One region of the Halopseudomonas sp. T1L2 genome, then DNA from elsewhere that is predicted to be linked to it. Evidence: predicted binding sites of a transcription regulator. Region 1 holds the regulator's gene; each other region holds the start of a gene.
What was found. Region 1 encodes FliA, which starts transcription of late flagellar genes. Its sites were predicted from a motif close to CTAAAGTTTNNNNNNNNNNNGCCGNTAA; they were not measured.
Positions count from the first base shown of each region.

Region 2: a site for FliA is predicted at 2,645-2,672, ahead of ACZ5WQ_RS15275 (methyl-accepting chemotaxis protein). Genes of this name have one in related genera too.
Region 3: a site for FliA is predicted at 1,928-1,955, ahead of ACZ5WQ_RS08500 (flagellin). Genes of this name have one in related genera too.

Region 1 covers NZ_AP040865.1:1,716,580-1,720,748, reverse strand. The annotation lists gene flhF (flagellar biosynthesis protein FlhF) at 1-373, shown strand, start outside; gene fleN (flagellar synthesis regulator FleN) at 406-1,233, shown strand; gene ACZ5WQ_RS07965 (RNA polymerase sigma factor FliA) at 1,230-1,967, shown strand; gene ACZ5WQ_RS07960 (chemotaxis response regulator CheY) at 2,189-2,566, shown strand; gene ACZ5WQ_RS07955 (protein phosphatase CheZ) at 2,588-3,382, shown strand; gene ACZ5WQ_RS07950 (chemotaxis protein CheA) at 3,538-4,169, shown strand, end outside.
Region 2 covers NZ_AP040865.1:3,219,917-3,224,085, reverse strand. The annotation lists gene ACZ5WQ_RS15285 (methyl-accepting chemotaxis protein) at 1-738, shown strand, start outside; gene ACZ5WQ_RS15280 (long-chain-fatty-acid--CoA ligase) at 754-2,451, opposite strand; gene ACZ5WQ_RS15275 (methyl-accepting chemotaxis protein) at 2,739-3,830, shown strand; gene ACZ5WQ_RS15270 (efflux RND transporter periplasmic adaptor subunit) at 3,945-4,169, shown strand, end outside.
Region 3 covers NZ_AP040865.1:1,825,195-1,829,363, reverse strand. The annotation lists gene ACZ5WQ_RS08510 (SDR family NAD(P)-dependent oxidoreductase) at 1-252, shown strand, start outside; gene ACZ5WQ_RS08505 (alpha/beta fold hydrolase) at 459-1,325, opposite strand; gene ACZ5WQ_RS08500 (flagellin) at 2,047-3,561, shown strand; gene ACZ5WQ_RS08495 (flagellar protein FlaG) at 3,632-4,006, shown strand; gene fliD (flagellar filament capping protein FliD) at 4,107-4,169, shown strand, end outside.

The DNA.
Region 1 (4,169 bases):
CCTGCGCGGCCAGCTCGACACCCTGGCCAGTCAGGGGCGTCGGGTACGCAATCTGCTGGTGCTGCCGGCGACCAGCCAGCACCGGGTGATGAAAGCGGCCTACCATACTTACAAGGCGTGCGGTCTGTCGGGCTGCATTCTGACGAAAGTGGACGAGGCCGCAACGCTCGGTGAATCGCTGGGGCTGGCGATGGAGCAGGGTTTGCCGGTAGCCTATCTGGCAGATGGCCAGCGCATTCCCGACGATATCAGCCGCGCCGTCGGGCATCAGCTGGTGAGTCGTGCAGTTAGTATGGCAGGTAATGATGCGCCGGCAGATCAGACCATGGCCGACGTATTTGCCGGTATGATGAACAGCCAGCGGGCCAGTTAAGCAATTTCACAGGATTAAGGTAATCAGCGCAGATGGGCAGCAAACATCCGGTTCAGGTAATCGCGGTCACCGGGGGCAAGGGTGGCATCGGCAAGACCAACGTGTCGGTGAATCTCAGCCTTGCTCTGGCGGAGATGGGACGGCGCGTTGTGCTGCTCGACGCTGACCTTGGTCTCGCCAACGTTGACGTGCTGCTGGGGCTCAAGCCAAAGGCAACGCTGGCCGACGTGCTGGAGGGCAAGTGCGATCTGCGCGACGTTCTGGTCACCGGCCCCGGCGGTGTTCGTATTGTGCCGGCCGCCTCGGGTGCCGCCAACATGGTGAGCCTCAACCATCAGCAGCATGCCGGCCTGATTCAGGCGTTCAGCGAGATCGGTGACAATATCGACGTGCTGATCGTCGATACGGCGGCCGGCATTGGTGATTCGGTAGTCAGCTTTGTGCGGGCGGCGCAGGAGGTGCTCGTCGTGGTATGTGACGAGCCAACGTCGATTACCGATGCCTACGCCCTGATCAAGCTGCTCAACCGTGATTACGGGATGACCCGATTCCGCGTGCTGGCGAATATGGTCGGCACGCCGCAGGAGGGCCGCATGGTGTTTGCTAAGCTCGCCAAGGTGACGGATCGATTTCTTGACGTTGCACTTCAGTATGTCGGAGCCGTTCCGTTTGATGAGGCGGTGCGCAAGTCAGTGCAAAAGCAGCGCGCGGTGTTTGAAGCCTTTCCGCGCAGCAAGGCCTCGCTGGCAATTCGCGCCATTGCACAAAAAGTTGATGCCTGGCCGCTGCCGGCCAACCCGCGAGGACACCTGGAGTTCTTCGTCGAACGTCTGGTGCAACCGACAGGGTCTGGCCTATGACAGCACAGGCTGGCGGATTGAGCATGTATACACGAGCACAGAGTTCTCGCGGTGAGCAGGATCGACTCGTCGAGCAGTATGCGCCGCTGGTAAAGCGAATTGCCTACCACCTGCTGGGGCGGCTGCCGTCCAGTGTGCAGGTGGAGGATCTAATGCAAGCCGGTATGATCGGGCTGCTGGAAGCCTCCCGCAAATTCGACTTCGGCAAGGGCGCCAGTTTCGAAACCTATGCCGGCATCCGCATTCGCGGTGCGATGCTGGACGAGGTGCGCAAGGGCGACTGGGCGCCACGCTCGGTACACCGCAATACGCGGATGGTCAGTGATGCGATGCGCGCGGTCGAGGCGCGGCTCGGGCGTGACGCCAAGGATCACGAAGTTGCCGCCGAGCTGGAGATGAGCCTGGAAGAGTACTATACGATTCTCAGTGATACCGCCGGCAGCAAGTTGTTCAGCTTTGATGATCTGCTTGAGTCGGGTGCGCCGGCAGATGTGCAGGGCGGCGAGGAACCGGCGTCCGGGCTGCAGGATGAGCGTTTCAGAGCGGCTTTGATCGAGGCAATCGACACGTTGCCCGAGCGCGAGCGACTGCTGCTGTCGCTTTATTATGATGAGGAGCTTAACCTCAAGGAGATCGGCGCCGTGCTGGGTGTCAGTGAATCCAGGGTCAGTCAGTTGCACAGTCAATGTGCTGCTAGGTTGCGCTCGAAGCTGATGAGCTGGCGAAATGATTGATTTTGTCGTCAACATCCGGACAATGCTCGGATTGCTCGACAGGTAGTGGCTTCGGGCCGGACGTCCAGGTGGCGTTTTCGAGGGTGCATCCGATCAGCCTGCTGGCTTCCAGCTGATTGATCAGAGCTTCTTTTATGGCTTGATTGGTTATTTGCGATGGGTTTTTGGGGTGCAGGCCTGCACATTCCCTGGTTTGTACGGAGGTCGACTTGGACAAGAATATGAAAATTCTCATCGTTGATGATTTTTCGACGATGAGGCGCATCATCAAGAACCTGTTGCGCGACCTTGGGTTTACCAACACAGCCGAAGCCGATGACGGCAACACCGCGTTGCCGATGCTGCAGAGCGGCAGTTTCGATTTTCTGGTGACTGACTGGAACATGCCCGGCATGAGCGGCATTGACCTGTTACGCGCTGTGCGGGCCGACGAGCGGCTCAAGCACCTGCCGGTGCTGATGGTAACGGCCGAGGCCAAGCGAGATCAGATCATTGAAGCCGCGCAGGCGGGCGTCAATGGCTATGTGGTCAAGCCGTTTACGGCTCAGGCCTTGAAAGAAAAGATCGAAAAAATCTTTGAGCGAGTTCAGGCTAAATAATAATCAACCGGGGTACAGGTTATGGCTTTGAGTAAGGATCCCGGCCAGGCGACCGCTCAGGAATTCGAGCATTCGCTGAAGGACAATGCGCACCAGCTGGTTGGTCACCTTGAGAGCGGCAACTTCGGTGAAGCGTTGCTGGTCATTCATGCCATCAATCAGGCACGCGACCGTGGTCTTTATCACGAAGTGGGGCAGCTCACCCGCGCGTTGCACAATGCCATCGTCAATTTTCAGATCGACACGACCCACGCGCTGGGTGGTGACAACGATACTTCCAAGATATCCGATGCCTCTGACCGGCTGGACTATGTGGTTCAGCTGACCGACAAGGCGGCCAACCGGACCATGGATCTGGTCGAGGCCAGCGTCCCCAAGGTCGCTGATCTGGGGCAGCAGGCGAACGCCCTCAAGGCAGACTGGCAGCGGCTGCAGCGCCGGGAGATGGCGGCGGACGAGTTTCGCGACCTCTACCGCCGGGTAGGCGAGTTCCTTGAGCAGACCGAATCGACCAGCAAGGATCTGTCCACCAATCTGAACGATATTCTGCTGGCTCAGGACTATCAGGATCTGACCGGCCAGGTGATCAAGCGTGTGACTACGCTTGTGCATGATGTCGAAGAGAGCCTGGTCAACCTGGTCCGAATGGCGGGACAGGTCGACCGCATTACCGGCATCAATCATGGTGAATCTCCCGGGGACGGAAAAAAATCCTCCTCCAGGGGTGAAGGTCCGCAAATTCATGCCGATAAAAGGGAAGACGTTGTTTCCGGTCAGGATGAGGTTGATGACCTCCTTTCCAGCCTGGGATTCTGATGTCAGCTGTAACTGCCGCACGCTGAGCGCGCGGCCGGTCTGACTGCTCAAGGTCGCTGCCTGGCAGCAACGTTGAGTGACTGCGCAGCGCCGAGATGGAAATTCAAGGCGGCATTGCGTGGCCTTCCGATAACACGCCCGAGGGGAGTGGGTGCATGAGTTTCGATGCGGATGAAGAGATTCTCCAGGACTTTCTGGTCGAGGCCGGCGAGATTCTCGAGCAGTTGTCCGAACAGTTGGTCGAGCTGGAAAACCGGCCCGACGACATGGATCTGCTTAACGCTATCTTCCGCGGCTTTCACACCGTAAAGGGCGGGGCCGGCTTTCTCCAGCTGGATGCCCTTGTTGCCTGCTGCCATATCGCCGAGAACGTATTCGATATTCTGCGCAAGGGCGAACGTACCGTCACGCCCGAGTTGATGGACGTCGTTCTTCAGGCTCTGGACACGGTCAATGGCATGTTTGCCCAGGTGCGAGAGAGCGAGGAGCCGACTCCTGCTGCGCCTGCTCTGCTGGATGCGTTGGCCGCCCTGGCTCAGCCCGCATCGGCGGATGAGGCAACAAGCGAGCCGCCTGCTGCAGAAGCGCCTGAGCCGGAGCCCGAGGCTGGTCCGGCTGACGCTGCGGCACCTGCCGCTGCCGAGGGTGACATCACCGACGATGAATTCGAGCAGTTGCTTGACGCCCTGCATGGTGATGGCAGTGCGGCTGCCGCAGCCTCTGTTGCTGCTGCCCAGACAGCGTCCACCGCTGGCGCCGATGAGATCTCCGATGATGAATTTGAGGC
Region 2 (4,169 bases), 1.5 Mb from region 1:
CGCACGGACCAGGTAGCCACCGCCATGCAGGAAATGTCTGCAGCCTCCATGCAGGTTGCGCAGCATGCCGCCGAGGCTGCCCGCGCCGCAGACGATGCCGACAGCAATGCTCAGGAAAGCGGCCGGGTCATGCAGCACACGATCCAGGCGATGCAGGACATGCTCGCACAGATCACCCAGACCACCGAGGTTATCCGGCGCCTGGAAGGAGACAGCAATCGCATCGGCAAGGTACTGGATGTGATTCAGGGGATCGCCGAGCAGACCAACCTGCTCGCCCTGAACGCGGCCATCGAAGCGGCACGCGCCGGTGAGGCCGGACGCGGCTTTGCTGTCGTCGCCGACGAAGTCCGCACGCTGGCCAAGCGCACCGCAGAATCAACCGCTGAAATTCAGCAGATCATCAATGATGTGCAGTCCGGGGCCGACGCCGCGGTCAAGGCCATCGCCATCGGTCAGACCCGCAGCGAGTCGAGCATGCAACAGGTCAACCTGGCGGGTGAGCGCCTGACCCAGATCACCGTCGCGATCGAGTCGATCCGCGACATGAACCGACAGATATCAACCGCAGCCGACGAACAGACCAGCGTTGCCGAGGACATTACCCGCAACATCACCGAGATCACCGATATTGCCGCAGCCAACCAGAGCGAAGTCGACAACACCGCTCGCGCCAGCCAGTCCCTGCATGAGTTGTCCGGGGAGTTGAGCACCCTGACCCAGCGGCTCTCCGCCTGAGTCAGGGCATCGCGATCAGGCCGTCGCCGGGGCGGCCTGCCGCTGGCGCTCCTCTTCGTAGAGCTCCTTCTTCGACAATTTGCCCACCGGCGTCTTCGGCAGCTCCGCGCGAATTTCCATCGCGCTCAGACGTTCATGCTTGCCAAGACGCGAAGCGAGAAACGCCTGCAGGGTTTCGAAGTCGAAGGGCTCGACGCCGGCACGCAGCTTGATAAAGGCTTTCGGCGCCTGCCCGCGATAGGGGTCATCAACCCCGATGACCGATACCTCCTCAACGCCCGGGTACTCGTAGATGGCCTCTTCGATCACCCGCGGATAGACGTTGTAGCCGCTGCACAGGATCATGTCCTTGGTACGATCGACGATGTAGACGTAACCATCCTCGTCCATGTAGCCCACATCACCGGTACGCAGGAAGCCGTCTGCAGTCATTGCCTCTGCCGTCGCGTCCGGGCGCTTCCAGTAGCCTGCGGTAATATTCGGCCCCTTGATGCAGACCTCGCCACGCTCGCCGATCGGCAGCTCGGTTTCGCCGCCGTCGAGCGGCAGGATGCGAATCTGCGTGCCCGGCACCGGCACACCGCATGACCCGGGGCGCGGCTGGGCGTCGCGCGGGGTAAAGGTGCCGCTGGTGGTGGTTTCGGTCATCCCCCAGCCCTCACGCAAGGCGCAACCGGAACGGGAGAAGTACTGCTGCTGAACCTCGACCGGCAACGGCGCGCCACCGGAGTTGGACATTTTCAGCGACGACAAGTCGTGCTTGTCGGTCTCCGGATGGCTGAGCAGACCGATGAACATGGTCGGCACGCCCGGGAAGGTGGTAATGCGGCTCTGACTGATCTCGCGCAGTACCGTCAGCACGTCAAAACGCGGGTGCAGGTAGATCTCGGCGGCAGCACGCAGGCCAAAGATCATATTCACCATCAACGCGTAGATGTGGAACGGCGGCAGCACTGCCAGCACCCGCTCCTGCCCGGGCACGATCGCCGAACGCAACACCTCGCGCAGCTGGGCACAGGAGGCTGTGATATTGCCGTGGGTCAGCATCGCCCCCTTGGGGACGCCGGTGGTGCCGCCGGTATATTGCAGCACAGCCAGCGTGTTGGCCGGATCGGCCAGCAGGTGCTCCCGATAATCGCCGGCATTGTCCAGCAGCTCGGCAAAACTGCAGCACTGATCGCCCCAGGCCACCATCGCCGGTTTGCCAAGCAGATGGCGCTGCTCGTCGCTGACCTCACCACAGAACTCGACCAGACTGCCCACGACCAGCTGACGCAGCCGAGTGCGCGTCATCAGGCTCGCCATACGCGGGTAAAAGGCCTCCAGATCCAGCGTCAGCATGATGTCGGTCTGACTGTCCTCGATCTTGTGCTCGAGGGTGCGTTCAGCATCCAGCGGTGAATAGTTCACCACCGTCCCGCCGGCGCGCAGCACACCCAGAAAACCGATGAAGTAATGCGGGCAGTTGGGCAGATACAGCCCCACATGGACGCCGGGGCCAACACCCAGTTTCTGCAGACCACAGGCCGCGCGGGAGACCAGCGCGTCGAGTTCGCTGTAGGTAAGCTTGTGGCCAAGGAAGTCGATTGCCGGATTATCGGGGAACTCGGTGACGGCCGCGTCCAGCAACGCCGGAATGGCCTCCGGGGTATAGGCAAGCTCCCAATTCACGTCCGACGGATACGACTTCAACCAGCGCAATTCGGTGTCCACAGCATGCTCTCCATTGTCTGCCCGGGCGGCTTTGGCGCGGGGCGCTTTTTGTTTTCCCAACCCTAGTCGCTGTGCCGTGCTCCGGTGAAGCTTGATCGACTGCGGATATGTCGGACCATAGCCGCTGCCAACGCTGAGCGACAAGGCAAATCCTGCCGCAAATCAATAATCTGCCAGCCGAATCAACGCATCATTAAAGTTTCATGTTACCCAGCCGATAGCAGGTCCGAGTCGGCCCGATAACAGTATCGTCCCTATACCCCTCCCTGCCCATCCAGGAGCAAAACGTGTTCAAAAGCCGTCAATTACGCGCAGAGCTGCAACAATCCCAAGAACTGAACCGGCAACTGCAGGAGCAACTCGGCACCCTGACGGCACAACTGGACGAACGACAACGGCAGTTCGATGCGCGTATCGGCATTGCCGAGAGCGAGCAGACCCTGTCCCAGAAGCTGCTCGGTTGCCGGGAAATGGGGGATCATCTGGTCCAGGATGTGCGCGAATCGGTGGCCGGCGCAGCGAGCCGTCTGATGGATGAGCAACAGACCCTGACCGCGCTGAGCGAGATCTTCGCCCAGACCCAGCAGGCGGTGCGCAGCCTGCAGGCACGCTCCGACACGGTGGGCAACCATGCCGAACGCAATGCCGAGTCTGCCAGCAGCCTTGACGAAACCGCCGGCCGCATTCGTGCCTTCATTGCCGTCATCCAGGACATATCCAAACAGACCAGCCTGCTGGCCCTGAATGCGGCCATTGAGGCAGCACGAGCCGGCGAAGTGGGTCGCGGCTTTGCCGTGGTAGCCGATGAGGTACGCAGTCTCGCCGAGAAGGCCCAGCACGCCAGCGAAAACATTGAGGTTCTGGTAACCCAGGTAATGGAAAAGAGCCAGACCCTGTCCGGCATGGCTGAGGAATCCATGCAGAGCAGCCTGGAAATCGCCGCCTCTGCCCAGCAGATTGATCAGGTAACCCATCAGGTCATCGACCATGCCGACCGGATGAAGCAGGTGATCAACAGCTCTGCCACGCGCAGCTTTCTGTCGACCGTAAAGCTCGATCATGTGGTCTGGAAGATGGATCTATACCAGCGCATCGCCGCCGGCAACCTGAGCCAATCACTCACCGATCACCACGAATGCCGCCTGGGGCAATGGTATTACCGTGGCCAGGGAGCTGACCTGTACAGCCACCTGCCGGCATATCGTCAGCTGGAAAACGTGCATCGCCAGGTACATGAATGCGGTCTGCAGGCGCGCGACGCCGCTCTCAAGGGTGACAATGACAGGCTGCACCGGCTGCTCCTGGACATGGAACAGGCCAGTGTCCAGGTCGCCCAGCAGCTCGACCGCCTCGAGCGGGAGATCGGCAGCAGTCACTGATCTGCGCAGTGTCCGCAAGGACACTGCCGCGACACTCAGCGCTATTGCGACCATCGCCGTCACACGCTATACAGAGAGACCCTTACGCCCGCAGGAAAGAACAAGAGAGAAGGAATGCGTAAACGTCTCACACCGCTGTTGATTGTTGTCGTCGGAATCATCATTTTCATCCTGCTGCGCGTCACCCGTGATCAACCCGAGCCGCTGGGCACCCAGGAGCGCGCCTGGCGGGTTGCGACCGAAGCCATTGCACCTGACGCCTTCCAGCCCCGACTGACCCTGTACGGCCAGCTGGAATCACCACGTCGCTTTACCGTGGTCGCACCGCTGGCAGGCCGC
Region 3 (4,169 bases), 110 kb from region 1:
CAGCGTAACCGTCCGGCGGACAAGGCTGATACCGTTGCCCTCAGTGAAACGGCACTCAAGCGTGCCGAGATGACCAAGGCTGCGGTTGCCAAAGGCAGGATTCAGGCGTCTGACGTAGCTGAAATGACCGTCAAGGCGGTGGAGGCCAACCAGTTCTATGTCTTCCCGCACCGCAAGATCAAGCAACTGATTGCCCTGCGCGCTCAGGCGGCTGACAACGAGCAGACGGTATTCGACTCGCTGAATCCGTAAAGCTCTGATGCATCAGGTCCAGGTCATGCGGCAGGCCTGGACATGGTGCACCGGCGGACGCGACATGTCGCGTCCCTACGCTGGCGGGAGCTCGGCGTCATACAACAGCGTCAGGGCAGGCGGTTTCCGGGAAGGTCGAGCGCCCGCTCGACCAGCAGGCAGGAATGCAGCGCTATGGCCGAGTTGGAACTCGGCCGTCCCGGAGTTCAGCCAGCCAGCGCCAGTTTCTGTCTGTCGGCGCCGGCCGTATCGCCCAGCACAAATCCTGCTACCGCCGCGCGCGTGTCCTGCAGCGCCGTCTTGTGCTCCATCTCCAGAAAGTGCCCGGTATGCGCAATGCTGACAAAACGCGCATCGCTCGCCAACTCGCCGAAACAGCGTGCGTCTTCTGCGCTGGTGTACTTGTCCCAGGCGCCGTTCACAAACAGCAGCGGTATATCGATGTTGCGCACACAGCTCATGTATTGCCCGGCATCCAGCTCCAGCACCTGTCGCACGTGAAACAGCATCTGGCTGTACTCGTGTTCCTCCAGGCTGCTGACGTGGCGGAAGTTGCAGCGCTTATATAAAGAGGGCAAGTGTTCACCGATGGTGTCGTTGATCAACATGGCGACCGATTGCCGGTCACAGGCGGCCAGATGCGTCTTGCCGCGGCTCAGGTAGTCCTGCATGTGGGGGTTCAGGACTGGTGAGAACGAGGTAATCACCGCACGCTGAATGCGCGATGGCCGCTGCGCCAGCGCGAGCATGGTCGCCACGCCTCCCCACGAGAACGACAGCACCTGATCGGCGCGAAAGTGCTCGATCAAGTCCAGCAGAATCAGCGCTTCGTCTTCCTTGCCGATCAGCGGCATGGACGGATTGTGTGCGCGCGAGTGACCGCTGTACGGCTGATCGAACAACACCACGTTGCACAGCGGCTGCAGATAGCGCAGCGTCTGGCCGAAGGCGGCGCTGGTCGCCAGCGAGCCGTTGACCAGAATGATTGTCGTGTCGCTGGCCGGGTTGGGGTAAAACCAGGTGTGCACCTGCAAATCACGGTGCACGCGAACAACAGCTTTCTCAGCGTACATGGGCACCTCGATATCAGTGGGCTTGCCGACGCAGGGCGACGACCGCAGTGCTCACAGCTAACCCCAGTCAGATGACAGGGGCGTTGCATCGCCCCTGCCTTTTGTCTGTCTTCATCTATATGTCATGGAGAGCACTAGTCACCGCGGCGCGGCAAATGCCTCACGGACACGACCTGTCGTGTCCCTTGTATGTTGACTGTGGTCCCTGTGACCATGGTCCCCGACTGATCATCGGCTTACCTCCCATCCGCAGGATGAGATAGGTCGCGCGCGTACTCGCATTCACTCCGCGCATAACCACTGCACGGACACGACCTGTGATGTCCTTCCGCATGACCAGATGTAACCGCCGCCGCAGTGCGCACCGCGTCCTCGCAAACACTCCATCCGTAGGGACGCATGTCGCGTCCGCCAGGGCATGCGCAGACCGACGAACGGCCATGGATTGGCTGAAATACGGCTAAAGATCGGCGTGGTATGAACGATATAGGTAACAGCTTTGATGCAGTTGTGGCGCTGGGTTTTTGACAGCTGCCAGCAGGAATACGCCGAGGTGCCCTAAGTCATTGATGGCAAATCAGAAAAAAAGATTGCAAAAAAGGCTAAAGGTCGCTCGCAAAGCGCCGATACAGTAATCGAATGCGAACTCAATGGGTGCCTGGGCAAAGCCGGCCCGCGAGTCGTAAGCTCAGGCAAACATCACTAGGTCGAGGTACTCATCATGGCTCTTACAGTAAACAGCAACATCGCTTCCCTGAATGCTCAGCGTAACCTGAATGGCTCGTCCAACGCGCTGTCCACTTCCCTGGAGCGTCTGTCCTCCGGCTCGCGCATCAACAGCGCCAAAGACGATGCAGCCGGCCTGCAAATCTCCAATCGTCTGACCAGCCAGATCAATGGCTTGAACGTAGCGGTCAAAAACGCCAACGACGGTATTTCCATTGCACAGACTGCTGAAGGTGCTCTGCAGGAGTCCACTAATATTCTGCAGCGCATGCGTGACCTCGCACTGCAGTCTGCTAACGGCTCAAACTCAGCTCAAGAGCGCGACGCGCTGAATCAGGAAGTAAATCAGCTTAAAGAAGAATTAACGCGGATCGCTGATACAACCGCTTTTGGTGGGCGCAAGATTCTTGACGGTAGCTTTGGTTCGGCAGCATTTCAGGTCGGTTCGCAAGCAAACGAGACCATTAGCGTCACTTTGACCGATGCGTCAACTGAAACTCTTGGCTCCTTCCGTTCTCGCGATGATGGCAGCGTTGCAGGTACGGTTGTTGTGGCGGCAGACTTGGCAACCGCGAAAGCGGCGACCGCCTACAATGCTGGTGTTGTGACCGTCAATGGCGCAGTTGGGACCGGGACCTTTGATGTTGCGGCCAACGACTCTGCAAGCGATCTGGCAGGCAAAGTGAATCAGATCTCAAGCCAGACCGGGGTGACCGCGTCGGCAAAAAATGCGATCTCTTTTGGTACTGACTTGGGTTTGGCGGCCGACGCGGCGGTGAGCTTCGATATCGGCACGGCCGGCGGTAGTAAGACTACCATTCAGATCGCTGGATCGGGTGATGCGACCACGGATCTGGAGGCACTCCGCGATGCGATCAATGCAGACTCAGGAGCTAACGGCCTGTCAGCTTCGATTAATAGCGATAAAGAGTTGGTTGTAAGCGCCAAGAATGGCGACAATATCCAGATTGAGAATTTTGACGATGACGCCGACGGGGACGCGGCTAACGAGACGCTAGCTATTAAAGTCCAGCTTTCGGATGGCACTTTCAGCTCGGCGGAGACTCTGAATGATACAGACTTTGCGATGCAGGCTGTAGGTACGCTGACTTTTGATTCGACGGGCTCTTTTAGCCTTACCGACGATGGCAGCGCCGATGTTGGTGAAATTACGGGTGCCAATATTGGCAGTCGGGTCAGTGTTGAATCGCTGAATATTTTGACAGCAGATGCAGCCCAGGACGCAATTTCGGTCATTGACGGCGCTATCGCTACAATTGATAGTCAGCGTGCGCAGCTGGGTGCGGTCCAGAACCGCTTCGACTCTACTATCAGTAATCTGCAGAATATCGCAGAAAATGCTTCTGCCGCTCGTAGCCGTATTCAGGACACCGACTACGCCGCCGAGTCTGCCAATCTGGCCAAAAACCAGATCATGCAGCAAGCCGGTACTGCCATGCTGGCCCAGGCTAACCAACTGCCGCAAGCTGTCCTCAGCCTGCTGGGCTAAGGGTAGACAGGGCTATACTGCGGAGAGAGGTTAACCCTCTCTCCGCTTTTTCCGTTGTGAGGTAGTCACCATGGATATGGGTTCTATCAAACCTTTTGACGTAGTGCGCCCAGCCAACCCGGCAGCGGGAGACGCGGGAGTAGCCAAGCCGCAGCAGGCCACAGGGCTGCAAGCGGTGGCTACGCAAATTCAGGAGGCCGTGACTCAGCCCGCCGAGATTGAACGCGGTAAGCTGGAAACGGCCGTGTCGGATATTCAGGATTTTGTTCAGACGGTACGCCGTGACATCAATTTTGCGTTGGATGATTACAGCGGCCGTATGGTTATCAATGTAACCGAGGCGAGTAGCGGTGATGTGATTCGCCAGATTCCCTCGGAAGAAGCGCTGCGACTGGCAGAAAACCTGTCTGAGATTCGCAGTGTACTGTTTGAAGCAGAGGCCTGACCCTCTGCTGCCGGTTTTGCTGGCATGCAACTTGCCTGACTAGACCGGAATACTCCTTTCGGCAGGCGAACCGTCAATAAACGGTCGCGAGGTAAGCATCATGGCTATTACAGGTATTGGTTCGGGCATGGATATCAGCAGCCTGGTATCGGCATTGGTACAG